One region of the Shewanella sp. S23-S33 genome, then DNA from elsewhere that is predicted to be linked to it. Evidence: riboswitches for the same ligand, from Rfam matches in the RefSeq annotation. Region 1 holds a riboswitch; the other holds the start of a gene.
What was found. Region 1 has a riboswitch for thiamine pyrophosphate ahead of ACHA99_RS06695 (TonB-dependent receptor). Riboswitches for the same ligand answer to the same signal wherever they lie in the genome.
Positions count from the first base shown of each region.

Region 1 (3,429 bases):
CCCAGTATTGGTCCGCTGCGCTAATTGGTGCGTTAATTTCGACTGTGATTGTGACTCGTGTAAAAATTCACCATTTCTTAGTCGGTATTATTGCTTTAGCTATGGTGATCACCGCTGCCATTGTCAGTACCAATAATCTTAATTGGATAGCTTATTTAACCTATGGTTATGGTTTTGTGTGTGCCGCGCTTTATAATGCATTTATTGCTTATGGCGTGTCTTTTGTAAAAAAAGCCAGCAGCAAAAATGTGTCATATATACTTATTAGCGGAAGTGCAGGGGCGATGTTTAGCCCAGCCATCAGTTCTTTCTTTGAACGTATTATCGGATTACAAACAGTGATGTATGTGATACCTCTGCTTTACGCAGCGATATTTATGCTATTGATCGTTTCAAGTCGGATGAAACCGGCTATGGAACAACACTCGCCATCGGTAAGTTAATTTACCTGTGCATCCATCCCACACTCGGTTGTTAAATTAAGTCGAGTGTGGGTTATGTTGAAAGCGGTTATATACCTGCTTCAACAAATTTCTTGAGTGCGTTGAGATCACAAATCCGAATGCCATCTTTTTTCCGCTCAATTAAGCCTCGTTCCTCAAGATTTTGTAGTGCCCGACGGTAGACTCGGTCGGTAGTGCCAAATCGTTCAGCCTCTAAATAGCGTTTACTAAAGCCATCTACGGGCAAGTCATTTAAGTATTCATGGTAAATATCAAATGCCACGTTATAACTGATGGGATAGAGCAGTCGCCGAGTAAAAATATCCACTGTGTCTTGGTAGTCAATCGCAATTGCACTAGCGAAAAATAGCGCGAGTTGAGGATGCTGACCGAGGCAATGTTGTAGTTTTTCAGCGCTAATCAACATGATTTCTAAGGGTTCACTGGCAATAATGTCTAGTTGACAGTGGTACTGGGTGAAGAACTCCATTTCGCCAAACAGTTGTGAATCACAATCAATAGTGCCTAATTGAAAACACCGACCATTTCTCGCGGTATGGCCGAGTGATACTCGACCTTGCTTCACCAATACAAGTGATGCCATCGCTTCCCCCTGCGTCATGAGGTGAGCGCCTTTTTTGAGCATTTTTATTTCGCTGATGCAGCTAAGTACAACCGCTTCAATAAGTGGATAGTCTTGCTCCCATCGCTGGCTATAACGTCCTTTCGATAAAGGTTTTAGCTGCATCGACTATGATCCTCTTACTGTGTTCGAAATTGCGACCTTCTATAGCATTATCATGATAGGCGGTCAAATGGATGAAAGGATTTAGGCTGATACTAAATACATTTTCATCATACGAACTGAAGGGCAGTGGTTTTCGCGACATTTAATTGAATCGCAGAGATAAGAGTGCCCACTTTTTATTTCCGTCATGTATACTAGGCGCCGCCAAGGGGTGTTTGTTGTGCATTAATGTTACTCTGATTTTAACGTTAACGGCTGCAAACTGAGATGTCATCTGACGAACCCTTAGAACCTGATCCGGCTAATACCGGCGTAGGAATGGGCCAATCAACAGCACACTTCTGAATCGCTTATTCGTTGCCGGATCTCAAACATTATATTTGAGGTCCTATGTCAAACCGTAAAACGTCAAACCATCAATCCCCATTTTCAACCGTATCGCCAAGCTTATTTTTAGCCCGAGCACCGCTGGCATTAGCCATTGCTGCTGCGATGAGCACTTCTGCACTTGCACAAACTGATGCTATCGATAAACCCGATCCCAGCCCTGAGATGGAAGTCATGGTGGTGACGGCGGATTTTCGTAGTTCAAGCTTAGAAAAAATGCCCTCCAGCATTACCGTTATCGACAGTCAAAAAATTCAAGATGAAAGTGCGCAACACTTTGAAGATCTGCTTAATTCTATCGCCAATTTTAACTGGTCAGGTGGAAGCTCGCGGCCGAAATATTTTCAAATTCGCGGTGTAGGGGAGCAGGAACAATACCAAGGTGCACCTAATTCTTCCGTGGGCTACATCATAGATGATATTGATTTATCCGGTATTGGTATGGTGTCGAGTATGTACGATTTACAGCAGGTCGAAGTGCTTCGTGGACCGCAGGGGACGCGTTACGGCGCGAATGCCTTAGCGGGATTGATTTATCTGAAGAGTAACGATCCAACTGATGTGTTTGAGCATGGCGGCGAAGTGTCGTTAGGCGAGGATGATTTACGCACTTTTAGCGGGTTTAGCTCGGGCCCATTAACGGATTCTGGCAAGCTGCTTTATCGTGTGTCAATGCAGCAGCACCAGCAAAATGGTTACCACGATAACCTGTATTTAGACCGTGATGATACCAATGGTCGCGATGAATTCAGCGGCCGCGCTAAGCTGCGCTGGTATGCGACAGATGATTTGCAGTTTGATTTAACTGTGCTGCATGCCGATTTTGATAATGGCTATGATGTGTGGAGTTTAACTAATTCACCAACTCAGACAACATCGGATCAACCGGGTGTTGATAGCCAACGCACCACAGGCGCGGGTTTTAAAGCGACCTATTCTGGCGCAGAAAACTTCGAATTAACTTCGTTAACCTCTTTTGCGAATACCGATCACCATTACAGTTACGATGGCGATTGGGCTAACTCAGAATATTGGGCCTCTAAGCAATGCAATGATGACAATGGCAATCTGGCGCCGTGTCAATACGATTATTTTTGGGATAAAACGGGTCAGCGTAAAACCGTGTCGCAAGAGTTTCGCCTAAGTTCTACCGAGCAGGGCCGTATTTTTGCAGAGAGTACAGATTGGTTGCTTGGTGTGTATGCCATGAATCTGAAAGAAGATAACCAATTGTATTCTGAGTACAATGCTTCGCCGGATGAAGTCTTAGACTCAGAGTATGAAGCGACAAACTATGCACTGTTTGGCCAGCTCGATACGGATTTGGGCTCAAATTATGCTTTATCTGTGGGTCTACGTTTAGAGCGTCGCAACAGTCATTACTCTGATACGAATAACGATAATTTCGACCCGAGCGAAACCATGTGGGGCGGTCATATTGCTGTGAGTAAAGTGCTGAACGACTCGCACAATGCTTATGTCCGAGTCGCACGCGGTTACAAGGCGGGCGGTTTCAACATGACTTTACCCGTCGAATTGAACGATAAAAAAGAGTTTAGTACTGAGACGCTCTATAACTATGAAATCGGCCTTAAATCCCATTGGTTAGCGGGACTTATCGATACTAATTTGGCGCTGTTCTATATGGACAGACAAGATCAACAGGTGGCTGCATCACAGCAAGATCCTGATAAACCACAGCGTTTTATCTTGTTCACTGAAAATGCAGGCAGTTCGAATAACTATGGCGCTGAGTTAGATGCAACCTGGTATACCACGGATAATCTGCAAGTTTACTCAAGCATAGGTTGGTTAGAAACGGCCTACGGTGACTACCAGTATCAGGACAAA
Region 1 is NZ_JBHFFD010000021.1:143,264-146,692, reverse strand. Features, by position in the region: gene tsgA (MFS transporter TsgA) at 1-443, shown strand, start outside; gene ACHA99_RS06700 (Crp/Fnr family transcriptional regulator) at 511-1,191, opposite strand; TPP riboswitch at 1,389-1,527, shown strand; gene ACHA99_RS06695 (TonB-dependent receptor) at 1,582-3,429, shown strand, end outside.

Region 2 (3,429 bases), on a different contig from region 1:
CGGGATATGTCCCGGTCCTTCGATAATGGTTTGCACGTCGTATTCCCACGCGATTTTGACTAGCTCACCTAAGGTTTCAAGCTCTGCAAACTGGGCGGCATCATTAGCGTCGGCAATCGATCCAGGACGCATACCATCGCCTAAAGACAGGGATACATCGTAAGCGACGCAAAGCTCACAGATCTCACGAAAATGACTGTAGAGGAAGTTTTCTTTGTGGTGACTCAGGCACCATTTGGCCATGATTGAACCGCCGCGGGAAACGATCCCAGTAACGCGTTTAGCCGTCATCGGCACATAACGTAGCAGTACACCAGCATGAATCGTAAAGTAATCAACACCTTGCTCAGCTTGTTCAATTAAGGTATCGCGGAACACTTCCCACGTTAAATCCTCTGCCACGCCGTTTACTTTCTCCAGCGCTTGATAAATCGGCACTGTGCCAATGGGCACTGGCGAGTTACGGATGATCCACTCGCGGGTTTCATGGATATAACGACCTGTGGATAAATCCATTACCGTATCTGCGCCCCAACGGGTAGACCAGACGAGCTTTTCCACTTCTTCCTCGATGGAAGAGGTCACCGCCGAGTTACCGATATTGGCGTTCACTTTCACCAGAAAGTTACGCCCGATGATCATAGGTTCGGCTTCGGGATGGTTAATATTCAGCGGAATAATCGCGCGGCCACGGGCGACTTCAGCGCGGACAAATTCGGCGGTAATCGGTTCGCCGACTAAGGCACCAAAAGCTTCGCCCTTGGCTTTACGATTGAGGATTTCATCCTGTACTTGCGCAAGTGCCATGTTCTCGCGGATCGCCACATATTCCATTTCGGGCGTGATAATCCCTTGACGGGCATAGTGTAATTGACTGACTCGTTTGCCCTGCAGCGCTCTGCGTGGGCTGACAATGGCACTCGAGCCTGCCTCAAAACGCAGATGCTCTAAACCGTCGTCGGCGAGTCTTTGTTGGGTAAAGTCTGAGGTCGCGCAGGATAATTGCTCTGTGTCGTTGCGGGCTAGGATCCAGTTTTGTCTTAATTTACCAAGGCCTAGACGCACATTGATGTCGGCCTCAGGATCGGAATAAGGTCCGGCGCAATCGTACACGCGGATTGGCGGATTTTTTTCCATGATGGGCGCATCATCTGTGCCGCCGACCAGGGTGTCAGTCTGCAGAATTTGCCGCATGCCAACGCGAATATCGGCACTGGAACCCTCGAGATAAATCTTTTGTGAATTAGGATGTTGCAGTGGCGCTAGCGTATCGATAAAGGCTTGGGCCTGCGCACGGGTTTCGCGGCGACTCGGCGCCTTAGGCACTGTTGATTGACGAGACTCAGTCGATTTATTAGGGATTGTCGATTCTAGCGCTGTGATTTCTATCGCACTGGCAGCTACAGCTGGGTTTGGGTTTGAACTGGACATAAGCAATCTCACGTTAAAAAATGGAGTTGCTTGTCTGGAGAATTGAGTTGTTGATAGCTGGACATGGCAATCAACTTTTGTGGCCAACACTGGCTTCAAAAATTGAGTTACCCTGCTCAATAACAATTAAATCTAAACATTAAGGCTTAAAACACTGCTGAGTTAACAGGTGTTCAAGCCGTCTATTTTGGCGATTTAATGTGTGTTATTACGCTTGTTTCCTTCGCAGGTTTTAACCTGATCAGGTTCAACGGATCCCGAATAAACGGTCTCAGCCAAGAGGCACTCCGACAAGATGAGTGCGCAGTATAGACAGAAGCGGCAGCAACAAACAAGGAAAAAAGCAATTAAAAATCTTAACCACCAATCCAAAATAAAGATTCATAATTAATTGTTTTTAATTGATTAAATAAAATTAAACTAAAAAATCTATAATTAGCATGAAAATAGATCATAAAAGAAAGCAGCTATTGATGGGGTTTGAGCATCATTTTATTTAATCGAGATTGAATGGCATCATCAATAGCTTGATTGATTTTTTTGCCACTGCAGTTAATGGGAAAACCTAAATTTTCGGCGTTAGGATTAACTTGAGTGCCGACTTGTACCACGCGATAACAAGTATCCCCTTTACGCACAATACGATTTGGATCTAAGGGTAAATCTAGACTCGTTGTGCCACCGAAATCATCGGCGTTAGGGACAAATAGCACCTCCATCTCTGGGCTCATTTCACTCATATTCGATTTCAGGGTGAATTTATCGGCCTGTTCAATGACGAGATCATCGAGCGCTTGCTCGCGCTGACGTTCAAAATATTGCTGCGTGAATAAACTCATGCTTGAGCTTGTCGCTATTGTGCTCTCACCTTCTGCTGCGGGTAAACTCTTAGCGCCAAGCTGCGGCTTTATTTCTGTGGTATCAAGCGTATTAGTTGGTTTTTTTGCCGTCACTTCAGCGGGCTGTACTTCACTTTGGGCACTTGATTGAGTTCTCTTTGATTGAGATTGGTTCGATTGATTGATGTCCGGTTTAACCGTATCTGGCTTCACTTTTCCCTGCTCTACTTTTTCCGCTTCCACTTTTTCAGAGACGGCCTTTTCAGGTGCTATTGTTTCAGGCATGACCTTTTCAAGTATTGGCAGAGGCTTAACTTGAGTTGGAGGTGTGGGAACTGGTATAGGCTCAACTAAACTTGTCGCTTCAGTCTTATCCTCGGCCTTTATCTCAGTTTCGGACTCCGAGGTTTCGGCTTTCTCTACCGCGGGAGCATAAATAAAGTAAGCCTTGATCGCTGCCACTTTAGGGCCACGGCTTTCTATTTCCTTCAATCCAAAGGGATTTAACTGCGGGCGCCACAAAATGCAGATAAGTAAAAATAAACACACATGCACTAAGAGTACGAAAAATAGCAGACTTAATTCTTTGAAATATGGCTGACGAGCACGCAAAACTGATCCCGTACCCAATCCCTGAGCACTAGTTTGTATTGTCCTAGACAGTTCAGGTTTGGATTCAGACTCAGGAACCAATTTATGTTGATGTTCAGCATGGATTTCTTGCAGTACCAAATCTTGGGTTTTATCTTGAGCTATGCCTTTGATGTCATGCTTAGAGGCTGAATGACCTGCATCGCTATTGAACGCTAATGGCTCCGTATCAGTGGTAAAAACAGGCGTTTGAGCAGCATCCAGTTCACCGAGGTGATGATCAAAGGCGATAAAAGTCTCGCCTTCTGGCGATGTGACCGAAATCAGCAAAGCACTATTGGCATCATCTCCAATCGCTATCGCTGTAGGAGATGCTGTCAATAAAGGCGCGGCCTTGGGTTGATGTTGAAAAGGCAAAATCCATCCTTAGGTTTTGTATAGTATCCATTGATTTCAATGATGCTTAACGTGGAACGATTACACTCAAATCCAATATCAATCCAATATCAATCCAATATCGAGTTGCTGAATATTGAAAGCAAATTATCCAATGATTGCATTTACTTGC
Region 2 is NZ_JBHFFD010000068.1:91,704-95,132, reverse strand. Features, by position in the region: gene thiC (phosphomethylpyrimidine synthase ThiC) at 1-1,431, opposite strand, end outside; TPP riboswitch at 1,633-1,731, opposite strand; gene ACHA99_RS18885 (hypothetical protein) at 1,899-3,278, opposite strand.
Region 2: linked by a shared signal. The riboswitch ahead of thiC (phosphomethylpyrimidine synthase ThiC) and the one ahead of ACHA99_RS06695 (TonB-dependent receptor) in region 1 are both predicted to bind thiamine pyrophosphate.